3 regions of the Oceanobacillus sp. HCA-5259 genome follow, and region 1 is predicted to be linked to each of the others. Evidence: riboswitches for the same ligand, from Rfam matches in the RefSeq annotation. Region 1 holds a riboswitch; each other region holds the start of a gene.
The links. A riboswitch is a leader RNA that binds a small molecule or an ion and turns the genes downstream of it on or off. The one in region 1 is predicted to bind S-adenosylmethionine.
Positions count from the first base shown of each region.

Region 1 (4,232 bases):
TTCATTGGGACGATGACGGTCTTTACAATTGGTACAACGATAGCGGCAATCGCGCCGACATTTTCCGTATTGCTTACTGGCCGGTTGATTCAGGCAGTCGGTACTGGAATGTTGATGCCGATTATATTCAACGTCTTTTTACTTGTGTATCCTCCACATAAAAGAGGGAAAATCATGGGAATTGTTGGGTTAGTTATTATGTTTGCACCTGCAATCGGACCAACACTTTCAGGAGTTATCGTTGATTACTTGGGTTGGAGATTTTTATTTATCTCTGTCCTCCCATTTGCTGTATTTTCGATTCTTTTTGCCTTGAAATATTTGGTGAATGTATCGGAAGTGACGAAACCGAAGATCGATTGGCTCTCCATTGTCTTTTCAACGGTAGGTTTTGGTGCAACAATATACGGATTCAGCTCGGTTGGAGAGAGTGAGGCAGGGTTTTTAACACGTGATGTTTTAACTGCAATTATCATTGGGGTGATTGGAATCATTCTCTTTGCCATCAGACAATTTAAGCTGGAAGAACCGTTGATGGACTTGCGCGTGTTCAAATTGCCGATGTTCACGCATGCAGTAATCATGTTCATTATTATTGTGATGACGATGTTTGCCTCAGAACTTATCTTACCGGTGTTCATGCAGGGACCAATGGCTCTTGCACCAGCAATGGCTGGAATGCTGCTGCTCCCGGGAAGTATTTTAAACGGGATTATGAGCCCATTTATGGGCGCTTTATTCGATAAAGTTGGTCCTCGGGTGATGATGATACCTGCGACAATTGTGCTTGCCGGGACGATGTTTATGTTCAGCCGAATGACAGCTGATACGCCGCCTTGGGTAATAATCGTTGGATTTATGCTCATTATGCTTAGCGTATCTGCAACGATGATGCCAGCTGAAACAAATGGGCTGAATCAGCTGCCGAAGCGATTATATCCGCACGGTACGGCTGTGATGTCCACGCTGCAGCCGTTGAGCGGGGCAATTGGAGTTTCGGTATTTATCAGTATTTTAAATTCGAAACAGGCCAGTTATCTCGCAGGTGTTGCGGATCCTGCGTCTCAACAATCAATAACGCAAGCGATGGTTGTTGCAGTGGAGCATGTCTACTTTATTATCTTTATCATTACGATCATCGCAGTAATTCTATCCTTCGTTGTCTACCGCGCTCGGCCGGTTGAAGAAAATGTTTAAAAAAGGTTGACAATTATCTAAAAGCTATGTAGAGTATAGCTAATAACTTAATAAAGCAAATTTTCTTATCAAGAGAAGTGGAGGGACTGGCCCTGTGAAGCTTCAGCAACAGACATGAATATGTACTGTGCTAATTCCAGTAGCGTCATATGCTTGAAGATAAGAAGAGTAGACACGATACTAGAATCCTCTTCTTATTTTCAAGAAGGGGATTTTCTTATTTTTGCAGATATGAAAGTAGAAATCCTTTCTTCCCGCATAAATGCAACTAGAGCATTCGCCGTAAAAGCTTGGTGAAGACAGAGTCTTCTAATCAAAATATATAATGAAAAGGGGAAATACAATGACGACACTTACGAAAGCGCCATTTCGAGCAGATCATGTTGGAAGTTTATTAAGACCCGAAAGCATTAAGCAAGCAAGAGCAGATTTTCAGGCCGAAAAGAAGTCAGCGGATGAATTATATGCGATTGAAACAGAAGAGATTACCCGAATTGTTGATAAGCAGATTGAAGTTGGCTTAGAGGTTGTAACGGATGGAGAATTCCGCCGTAGATTCTGGCACACTGATTTCCTTGAGCATTTAAATGGCATAGAGGGCTATGTTCCAGAGCATGGTTATCGATTTAAAGGGATAGAAACAGAAAAGTACACAATTCGCAACAACGGAAAAGTGTCATTCAATCCGAACCATCCATTTATTGAGGACTTTAAGGTCTTTAATAAAATTGTTGATGGTCGTGCAGTCGCAAAACAAACGATTCCAAGTCCGAATCAGCTATTCCACCCTGGCATGATGGACGAGACAGTTTACTCCGATATTGAAATTTATGCGAAAGATGTTATTCAAGCATATCGTGATGCGATTCAAGCGTTTTACGATGCAGGTGTCCGTTACTTGCAATTGGATGACGTATACATTGCAGGACTCTCTTCTCCTGAGAAGGAATTCCCTGAAGATGGCTACTCGAGAGAGCAATACATCGACTTGGCCCTCCGCGTAATCAATGGAGTGTTGGATGGTAAACCAGCGGATTTAACTGTCACAACGCACTTATGCCGTGGAAATTACCAGTCTGCATACATGTTCAGTGGTAGTTATGATTTGATTGCACCAACCTTACTCGCGAAGGAAAAAGTGGATGGATTTTTCCTGGAATATGATGACGAACGTTCTGGGGATTTCAAAGCTTTAGCCCATATTCCTAAGGGTGGGCCACAAGTGGTCCTTGGATTAGTTACTTCGAAGTCAGGTGAACTGGAAGATAAGGAAAAGCTTAAAGATCGAATAAAAGAAGCGACACAATACATTCCCAAGGAGCAAATTTGCTTAAGCCCACAATGCGGATTTTCATCAACCCATCACGGAAATAAGTTAACGGAAGAACAGCAATGGGAGAAATTACGCTTTATCGTTGAGTTATCAAAAGAAATTTGGTGATACCAAAATGAGATAATCTTAAGCATTTGGACGGTACACCTGTTATTTAACAAGCAGAAGACTCTCGTGTTTTATACACATTAACGGTCTGTAATACCCCCCACTCTAAACAAGAGGGAAAACTAAAATGTGAAGGTGGGGGATATACAGTCCGTAAATACCTGATTCTGTTCAACTAACATTCAGTGGGGAGGTAAGGAGAATCTCCCACTGAATGAAGTTTCACTTTAAGAATTATTTAATAGTGAATGAAAAAGGTCAAAAAAGCAAATTTCGAGCAGTATGTAGCTGCTGGAAGTTTGCTTTTTTTATTGGTGGACATTACGTTTGGATTTTAATCGTAAGAGTTGTAACAATTATTATACTTTGTTAATATCATAATACCAAGTAAATTTATATGAATGGTGTGGTTGGATTGGGAGAGCAGTTTAATCGTTTATTTGACGAGTGGGCAGCGAGTTACGATGATACGGTTCAGGGGGCTGATATGGAATATCGGGAAGTATTCAGAAATTATGAAATAATTCTTCAGAAGATTAGTGATCGTGTGCATGGTTTTGTCATTGAGTTTGGCGTAGGAACAGGTAATTTAACAAAAAAGCTTATGGAAAAAGGGTTAGAAGTGGTTGGGATTGAGCCTTCAGACAATATGCGGAAAATTGCCCAACAAAAACTTCCTAACACGAAAATTATGAAAGGCAATTTTCTATCCTTTCCCAGACAAAATAAAAAGGTAGACGCAATTGTGAGTAGCTATGCATTTCATCACTTGACGGATAAGGAAAAGGAGCAAGCGATTAAACTCTACACAAATATATTAGACACGCAAGGGAAAATTATCTTCGGTGATACGATCTTTGAGAATGATAAAAAGAAAAATGAAGCCTATCTACAGGCGAAAAAGAAGGGTTATCATCGATTAGCAGAGGATTTGAATACGGAATATTACACGACCATCCCTAAGATGGAACAGATACTTCATCAGTATGGGTTTACAACAAGTTTTGAACAAATCAATGATTATGTATGGATTATGGAAGCGCAATTGAATAGAGAAGCAAAGCTCGCATAAGAAAAATGTCCATATGAGGCAGGTGGTGGAAAGAATGAATATCATACAAAACCTCAGCCAGTTGGTTGGGAACACGCCAATGTTTGAAATCACTGCATATGATTTACCAAAAGATGTAAGGCTGTTTGCGAAATTGGAGTTCCAGAATATTGGTGGGAGCATCAAGGATCGGCTCGGATTTTATCTCATTCAAAAAGCTATCGAAAAAGGGGAATTACAAAAGGGAGACACCGTGATTGAGCCGACCGCGGGTAATACGGGGATTGGCTTGGCACTTGCTGCAATCCATTATCAATTACATGCTATTTTCGTTACTCCTGAAAAATTTAGTCAGGAGAAACAGGCCCTTATGCGGGCATTAGGCGCTGAAGTAATCAATACACCGACAGAGTTTGGGATGGCCTATGCAATAGAAAAGGCGCAACAACTTGCAAGCGTTCGTCCGGGCGCCTATATTCCTAATCAATTTTATAATAAAGATAATCCAAACACCTATTATGATACACTTGGGCCGGAAATTAT
Region 1 is NZ_JBBKBV010000003.1:169,497-173,728, reverse strand. Features, by position in the region: gene WKU33_RS03330 (MDR family MFS transporter) at 1-1,197, shown strand, start outside; SAM riboswitch class I at 1,260-1,363, shown strand; gene WKU33_RS03325 (5-methyltetrahydropteroyltriglutamate--homocysteine S-methyltransferase) at 1,541-2,638, shown strand; gene WKU33_RS03320 (class I SAM-dependent DNA methyltransferase) at 3,054-3,710, shown strand; gene WKU33_RS03315 (PLP-dependent cysteine synthase family protein) at 3,745-4,232, shown strand, end outside.

Region 2 (4,232 bases), on a different contig from region 1:
CCTCCTCGCGCCAGCCGAACATTGTTGTATCGATAGTAAGGACGATTGCTTGATAGCCTGTTTCTTCTGCACGCTTTACCATATTAAAGGAAATATTTTCGTTATTGGACCAGTACAACTGGAACCATTTTGGACTACCTTCTGAAACCTCTGCCACTTCCTCGATTGCGTAACTGGAAACCGTGCTTTGTATATAAGGTACATCCAATTTCGCAGCTGCTTTTGCAACCGCAAGTTCCGCTTCTTCATGCGTAGTTTTCAGCATTCCGATCGGAGCGAGCAAAAATGGGTGGGGGTACGTATGACCAAATAGCTCAATACTTGTATCCACGTTGGAGACATCATTTAAATATTGGGGCAGAATAGAATATTTCTCGAATGAAGCGGTGTTTTTCCGCAACGTCTCCTCCCCTCCGCCTCCTGAGCGGGTGTATCCAAATGCATTTTTCGACATTTTTTCTTTCGCTTTTGCCTCTAATTCTTCTACACGAAAAGGAAAAGTCTCCGTTGTTTCTAGGTTCGTAATGAATGCATCTTTCGGCTTTGTAGTCGTCAAGACTTCTACCTCCTAAAGTTGGCTTTCTTCCGTTTAATCCTTTTTCAAACGTGCAGCGATCCGGTTACCAAGGGACTGGATTCCTTGGACGAGGATGATTAAGATAAAGACCGTTGCATACATGACATCTACTTCATAACGTAAGTGTCCGAAACGATACGCAAGATCTCCGAGTCCCCCTGCACCGACTAGACCGGCCATTGCGGTCGCACCGATCAAGCTGATTGTAACAATTGTTAAGCCTAAAACGATGGATGGGCGTGCTTCTCGAAGCATGACACTCCAGATGATTTTATGTGTTTTAATCCCCATTGCTTTATATGCTTCAATAATTCCGCTATCCACTTCGAGTAGAGAACTTTCCAGTAAGCGTGCAAGATATGGTGCGGTGTAAATAACGAGTGGAACGATAACACCTTGCACGCCAATCGTTGTGCCGACCAAGAATTTCGTAAATGGCAGAATAAAGAATAATAGAATAATAAACGGAATCGAGCGGACTATGTTTATAACGAGATTCAATAATTGATAGACGAATTTATTTTCCAATGATTGTCCCGGGCGTGTCAGTACAACAAGTATGCCTAAAGGCACCCCAATCAAAATCGCAAAAAATAAGGAAATGATGACCATTTGAAACGTTTCAATGATAGCTTGGCCAATAATAGGCAGCCATTGTTCGATAAAGTTTTCCATTTTATTTATTCACCCTCCACTTCTTCTGTTACGACCCCTTGATCGTTTAAGAACGTTAAGGAGGCATTGATTTGTTCCTGTTCACCAACAAGATGAATGATCAGATTTCCGACGATTCCGTTTTTCAATTCCATAATATTCGCCGTTAAAATATTCGGCTTCACTTTAAACTTCTCAATCACTTGTGCAAGTAAAGGCTCCCCGGCACTCTCTCCAATAAAGGTCAGGCTTGTCACCGTACCATTTAGTTTCAATTGGTTGATGAGTGATGCGGATAATTTACGCTGGGAAATCGTATCTAAAAACTTCTTTGTCGTCTTATGACGGGGATCGGTGAACAATTCGATACTGGAGCGCTGTTCAACGATTTCTCCATTTTCAAGAACCGACACGTCGTCACAAATCTTCTGAATAACACTCATTTCGTGGGTAATGAGTAAGATGGTTATCCCAAGTTCTTTGTTAATCTTAAGGAGTAAATCAAGAATTGAATTAGTTGTTTCGGGGTCAAGGGCACTTGTCGCCTCGTCGCTCAGCAGGATTTCTGGTTCCTGTGATAATGCGCGTGCAATGGCGACACGCTGCTTCTGTCCACCAGATAATTGAGAAGGATAGCTGTCCTCTCTGTCTCCTAAATCAACAATTTTCAAATACTTTTCGACACGTTTCTTCACTTCTGTTTTGTTAAGGCCTAGAAGTCTTAGTGGTGTTGCTACGTTCTCATAAACGGTTGCAGTCTTCATGAGATTGAAATGCTGGAAAATCATTCCGATCTTCTGTCTCATTTTCCGCAAATTTTCATTTGATAGGGCTGTTAACTCTGTGCCATTGATTGTTACCGTTCCACTGTTCGGCTTTTCTAGTAAATTGACGAGCCGGATCAAGGTACTTTTACCAGCACCACTGTAGCCAATGACACCGTGGATTTCACCTTTTTTTACATGAAGGTTAACATTGTTTACCGCTGTAACATTCCCATTTTTAGATGGGAATACCTTCGTGATGTTCTCTAATTTGATCATCTATCTACCTTTCCCTTCCAATCGTCTTTAGATCAAGAAATAGTTGGTATAAACAAAGGCGGAAGCGCCCTTGCAGGTTAAAAACGCGACGTCCTGTCGCAACACCTGCACTAGCACATCCTGTGCGTCGTAGCAACGTACAAACTGGAGCACTCCGGAATGAGATAAAGGAAACACGGCGAACGTAGAGAGCCGATGTTGACTTATCGATTGGAGGAGTGTGAAGTTTGGGACTGCGCACTGCTCGTCCCACTAAAAGATCTGCTAGTTGCTGGGCGCAGAGCGGACGTGGCTGGCCCTGGACACCTAAGTTATCACAACACTTTTACTTTATAGTTCCTTATACAATAAAAATAGCCTCTCTTTTCTAAAGAAAGAGAGGCTTTGTATGTATTCAGAGGTCCTCTCTTATCTTTCAAAACATCACGTTTTGCTGGAATTAGCACCTCTTTTATGGTTGACATAAAAAGGTTGCCGAGCTTCATCGGGCCAGTCCCTCAGCTACTCTTGATAAGAGATAAAACTATTTAATTATATTGATATAGACTACAGCAAAAGTTACGTGTCGTCAACTCTTATTTTAGTAATCTTTCAGACTAAGAGAAAAGTTTAAGTTTTTCAATCCGTTCGACTGCTTCTTCAAGACGGGCTTCATCAACTAGTAAACCGATCCGGATATAACCTTCCCCGTACGTCCCGAAGCCATTTCCGGCGGCGACAGCAACATCAGCCTTTTCCAGTAGCAAATCAGCAAATTGCTCACTTGTATACCCACTCGGAACCGGCAGCCATGCAAAGAACGAGCCACTAGGAGCTTCAACTTCCCAACCAATCCGTTTACATGCCGCGATTAATGCATTCCTGCGCCCTTCATACAGCTCGACTAATTCCTCCACACTTGATTGCTCTGCAGTTAAGGCAACAGCCGCCGCATGTTGGACTGCGGGGAACAGACTAACGAATAAATGATCTTGCAGGAGATTGATCGCTTCAATCATTTTCGCGTTGCCAACAGCAAAGCCTACTCGCCAACCGGCCATATTGTATGTTTTCGATAAGGTATAAAGCTCGATCCCGATATCTTTAGCGCCCTCTACCTCGAGGAAACTAACCGGTTTTTTCCCGTCAAAGCCTATTGCACCGTAAGCAATATCATGGACGATACCGATACCGTGCTCCTTGCCTAACTGTGCCGTCTCTTCGAAAAATTCTTTGGAAGCGATGGCTCCTGTAGGATTATTCGGATAATTTAAGTAAAGTAATTTCGCTTCTTCTAATTGTTTCGGCGTGAGCTTGTCATAGTCTGGTAAGAATGCATTTTCTCGAAGTAATGGCATTACTTCATGCCGAACATTCGCAAGCTTGACGCCAGATAGATAGTCCGGGTAGCCTGGATCTGGCAGTAACAGCATGTCGCCTTCGTTCATTAAGGCGAGGGGTAGTTCGACTAAGCCAATCTTCGTCCCAAATAAAACAGCTACTTCCGCTTCCGGGTCTAAATCGACATTGTATTCCCGCTTATAGAAATCGGCTGCTGCTCGTTTCAATTCCGCTGTGCCACGAAACGGCGAGTATTTATGTGAATTTGGGTCTGCGGCAGCTTCTTGCAAAGCTTGCACAATATTGGGTGGAGTTGGTTGATCCGGGTTCCCTTGCCCCAAATTAATGACATCGCGACCTTCTGCGTATGCTTTTGTCACTTTTTCTACGAGAGTTGCAAAAAATTGAACGGGCAACTCCTTTAGGCGATTCGAAAATTCCATTGACATAACCTCTTTATTTGTATATTTAATATAACTCTGGGACACGGCTTTCAAAGATTGGGACACTTTTTCTGACTTCAATTACCCTGTCCGGATTGATTGTGCCTCGTAATGTTTCTTCTTTATCTTCTGAACCTTTTACGAGAACATCTCCCCAAGGGTCTGCGATTAAAGAAGTTCCGGTGTATTCAACCT
Region 2 is NZ_JBBKBV010000023.1:1,093-5,324, reverse strand. Features, by position in the region: gene WKU33_RS12635 (alpha-hydroxy-acid oxidizing protein) at 1-556, opposite strand, end outside; gene WKU33_RS12630 (methionine ABC transporter permease) at 590-1,252, opposite strand; gene WKU33_RS12625 (methionine ABC transporter ATP-binding protein) at 1,258-2,274, opposite strand; SAM riboswitch class I at 2,680-2,791, opposite strand; gene WKU33_RS12620 (pyridoxal phosphate-dependent aminotransferase) at 2,871-4,037, opposite strand; gene WKU33_RS12615 (carbon-nitrogen family hydrolase) at 4,063-4,232, opposite strand, start outside.
Region 2: another riboswitch for S-adenosylmethionine. It lies ahead of WKU33_RS12625 (methionine ABC transporter ATP-binding protein); the one in region 1 lies ahead of WKU33_RS03325 (5-methyltetrahydropteroyltriglutamate--homocysteine S-methyltransferase).

Region 3 (4,232 bases), on a different contig from region 1:
CGATATCTTGGAAATACTTTTCAAAAGGATTATAGATCCCAAGCAAGTAAATATCGGCATTTGAATTAATATCAGAGAGCCTTTTAAGAACCTCTTCAAGCCGCTCTTCATAATCGCTATGTTCATCAATAAAGTCATCCATTTCGAGGTTCGTAATATTTTCTTTTGCCACTTGCATGATGTCATTGGCGCCAATCGTGACGAGAACAATATCTGCCTCTTCCAGTGCTTCAATGATTTCAGGTTGCCCCAAGCGGATTAAAAGCTGATCCGTCCGATTTCCGGGAATACCGAAGTTTTCAAATGTTGCAATCTCGTCCTCTTGATTGATGGAACGCTCTAAAATGCCGACATAGCCGCCACTATTTGTTGCATCACCAACTCCACGGGTCAACGAGTCACCAATCGCAACAATTTTCACTTCCCGTTGGAAAATCCGGCCAATCGTCTCTCGGACAATATGGGATAATCGTTCGGAAAAGCTGTTTTCCTCTTCTTCAGTTTCTTCCTTATCTTCCAGTTCATCTTGTTCGGGTTCGATTTCTTCCTTCAATTCTTCTGCATTTTCCTCAGGGATCAACGGTTGGGTTAATGCTGGGGGCTGACCATCGATATAATAAAGTATTCCTATTGTTAAAAGAATGATTGCAAAAAGAATAAATAATATTTTTTTCATCGTATCACACCTATAATCTGTCTACTACCAGTATAAAACGTGGATTTAATTTGTCTAGTATGCTCTATCTACCCAATTATTCTACGCACAAAAAGTTGAAGTTAAACGAGGAGACAGGAACAAAAAAGAAACGAACGCACCTTGCATTCGTTTCTTTAATAAAAAAATTGTTATATTTCGATTGCTTCTTTTGCTGCTTTACTGCCACGGATACGGTCTAATTCATCCGCAATGGACTTGCTTTCGATCACGTGAATGCCTGCTGCTTGTGCATATTCTGCTGCTGCATCATCGATGTTATTTTCAATCCAAAGAATTTTACTTTCTTTATTTATAAGTTGCTCGATTGTTTCTTTCGGAAGTTCTTCTGCATTTACTACAAGAGCATCAAGTGTTTCGGAAGTGCCATTCAATTGTTTTGGCTCCTCAACCGCTACAACTTCAAAACCGTAGTTACGCAACTTCTTCTCGGTTGCTTCATCAACACCAGTAACTGCAATTGTTTTCTTTCTCAACCCATTGGAGCGATCGAAAGGCGAATGGAGCAACCAGTTAGCTGCGTCATCCGCAGTCGGTGTGAATTGTGGTGCTTCACCAGTTGCTTTTGCAATAGCTTGGTCAAGGTCTTTCAAGATATCTTTCGTTGACTCAAGACCAATTGATAGCCGGACAAGCTCTTCAGGCGTACCACTCTTTTGTAAGTCCTCTGCACTTAGTTGTTGGTGTGTCGTTGAAGCGGGATGAATAATAAGGGATTTCGAATCTCCAACGTTTGCCACATGGGACCAGAGGGTAATGTTATCGATCAACTTACGTCCTGCTTCCCGGCCACCTTTAATACCAAATGTAATTATAGATCCTGCGCCTCGGTTTAAATACTTTTTCCCCAATTCATAGGATGGGTGCTCCTCAAGCCCTGGATAGTTGACCCATTCAACAGCTGGGTGGTTCTTTAGGTACTTAACGACCTCTTTCGTATTTTCCAAATGACGATCAATACGTACTTGTAAAGACTCTAGCCCTTGAATGAAAGTGAATGCGCTCTTTGGACTTAGTGATGCACCAATATCACGTAGAAGTTGAACACGTAATTTTGTTGCATATGCAGCCGGTCCTACATCTGCGTATTTTAAACCTTTATAGCTATCGTCCGGTGTTGTGAACTCAGGGAAACGCGGGTTATCCCAGTTGAAGCGTCCACCGTCAATAACGACACCGCCGATAGTTGAACCATGACCGCCAATCCATTTCGTTGCCGAGTGGATCACAATATCTGCGCCCCAGCTAATTGGTTTTGTGATGAATGGGGTTGCAAATGTATTATCGATAATGAGTGGAAGCCCATTTTCATGCGCGATTTCAGCAACTGCTTCAATATCAAATACGTTCAAGCTTGGGTTCGTAATCGTTTCCCCGAATATTGCTTTCGTTTTATCCGTGATTGCTGCACGGAAATTCTCCGGGTTTGTTCCGTCTACTAGCTTAAATGTGATTCCGTATTTCGGTAAGGTGTTTAGGAACAGGTTATACGTTCCACCGTAAAGATTGCTGTCCGCAATGATTTCATCACCGGTTCCAGCGATGTTTAGAATAGCGAGCGTAATAGCAGCCATTCCAGAAGATGTTGCCACTGCTCCTACACCATCTTCAAGATCCGCAATCCGTTGTTCAAAAGCTCCGACGGTCGGGTTGGTGATTCTTGTATAAATGTTTCCTGCTTCTGTGAGCCCGAAAAGATTTTGTGCATGCTCCGTATCCCGGAAAACATAGGAAGTTGTTTCATAAATCGGAACCGCTCTTGCCCGTGATGTTGGATCTGCTTCCTCCTGACCAGAGTGAAGAGCTTGTGTTTCTAAATTGAAAATGTTGAATTCTGACATTGATAATTCCTCCTTGGTTTTGAAAAATATGTAGCTTTGGTATGTTTTGGAGAGAGGGGAATAATTAAAACGCCCCCCTTCCTTAAGAAGAGGGGCGTATAGTTTACTATACATATCCTCCTCTTATCTTCCAGATCCGGGTAGATCTGTAGGATTTAGCACCATTAAAAGTAAAATTGCTTACTTCAAGGTTGCCGGGCTTCATCGGGCCTAATCCCTCCGCCGCTCTTGATAAGAAGATTTCTTGCTTCAGATTTGCTAGAAGCGCGTTAATTGCGCTACTTAAAAATCTTTTATAAATTTACAGATGATTATAACGTTTAATCCAGACTAATGTCAACCCCTTTAGTTGGTTTTTTAAAAAAGATTGATACCGGGACATGGGGTTACCGGGACATGGGGTCAGAGCGTTTGTCCCGCTGGTCTGGGACATGGGGGTCAGAGCAATTGTCCCGCAGGCGCTGGAACATTGGGGTCAGTGTATCTGTCCCACTGGGACAAGTGCTCTGACCCCATTCTTATGTATTTGCCTGTCTTTTCGCTGGGTGATGATATACCGAGCTTAAATAGAGAATTAATGCAAACCAGATAAATAAAAAGGCGATAAATTTTTCTATTGAAAAAGCTTCATGATAGACGAATACTCCTAGGAAGAGCATGATCGTCGGTGTAATGAATTGTAAAATCCCTACCATAGATAGCGGAATTGCTTTTGCTCCATTAGCAAATAATAAAAGTGGAATTGCTGTGGCGATCCCTGCGCCAATAAGTAAAAGATTTGTCCCGGATATAGCAGAGGACAGAGTGAAAGCTTGACGTGGTAGCAGGAAAAGGTAGCCCGCTGCAATTGGTGTAACTAGCATCGTTTCAATCGTTAGGCCATGGGTGGAGCTAATGTTGATTTTCTTTTTTAGAAGCCCATAGATTGCAAAGCTTGTTGCAAGGGCGAGTGAGACCCAGGGAAAGACACCGCTTGATACGCTCAGATAAAGGACACTTATGGCACACAGAAGAAAGGCAAATCCTTGTCGCATCGTTACTTGTTCCCTTAAAACGACAATACCTAAGAAAATGCTCATTAATGGATTAATATAATAGCCTAGGCTTGCTTGGAGGACGTAACCATTCGCGACTGCCCAAATGAATAAGAACCAATTCGTCGAGATAAGAATTGAAGCAGCTGCAATAGCTAGTAGGTCCTTTGGATTTCGTAATAAATTTCGGCACGTATGGAGAAACGAACGGAATTGTTTGATTGTAAGCAGTAAAGCAATCATGAAAATGAATGACCAGACAATTCGATGGGCGAGCGTTTCCATTGGATTCACATGATCGAGAAGTTTCCAGTACATTGTTAAGAAACCCCAAAGCAAATATGCACTAAACGTATATAACGTACCTAACTTCATTTCCCTCGATTCCATCGTCACCAATCCCCCATCCTAACCCCTCTGTAAGTATAAAAACAATATTAAGACTAATTACGCAAGAATCGGGACGGGGGGTCAGTGCATTTGTCCCGCTGGTAGGTGGGACATTGGGGTCAGTGTAGCTGTCCCATTGGGACAAATGCTCTGACCCCAAGTGTCCCAACTCCCTCGGAAAACGCTTTCATAATAGTGTTTTTTCTTGTATGCTAGTTATAGAGATATTGCTTCATTTTGAAATGAGAAGTA
Region 3 is NZ_JBBKBV010000001.1:235,277-239,508, forward strand. Features, by position in the region: gene WKU33_RS01055 (SGNH/GDSL hydrolase family protein) at 1-676, opposite strand, end outside; gene WKU33_RS01060 (O-acetylhomoserine aminocarboxypropyltransferase/cysteine synthase family protein) at 847-2,556, opposite strand; SAM riboswitch class I at 2,677-2,794, opposite strand; gene rarD (EamA family transporter RarD) at 3,075-3,980, opposite strand.
Region 3: another riboswitch for S-adenosylmethionine. It lies ahead of WKU33_RS01060 (O-acetylhomoserine aminocarboxypropyltransferase/cysteine synthase family protein); the one in region 1 lies ahead of WKU33_RS03325 (5-methyltetrahydropteroyltriglutamate--homocysteine S-methyltransferase).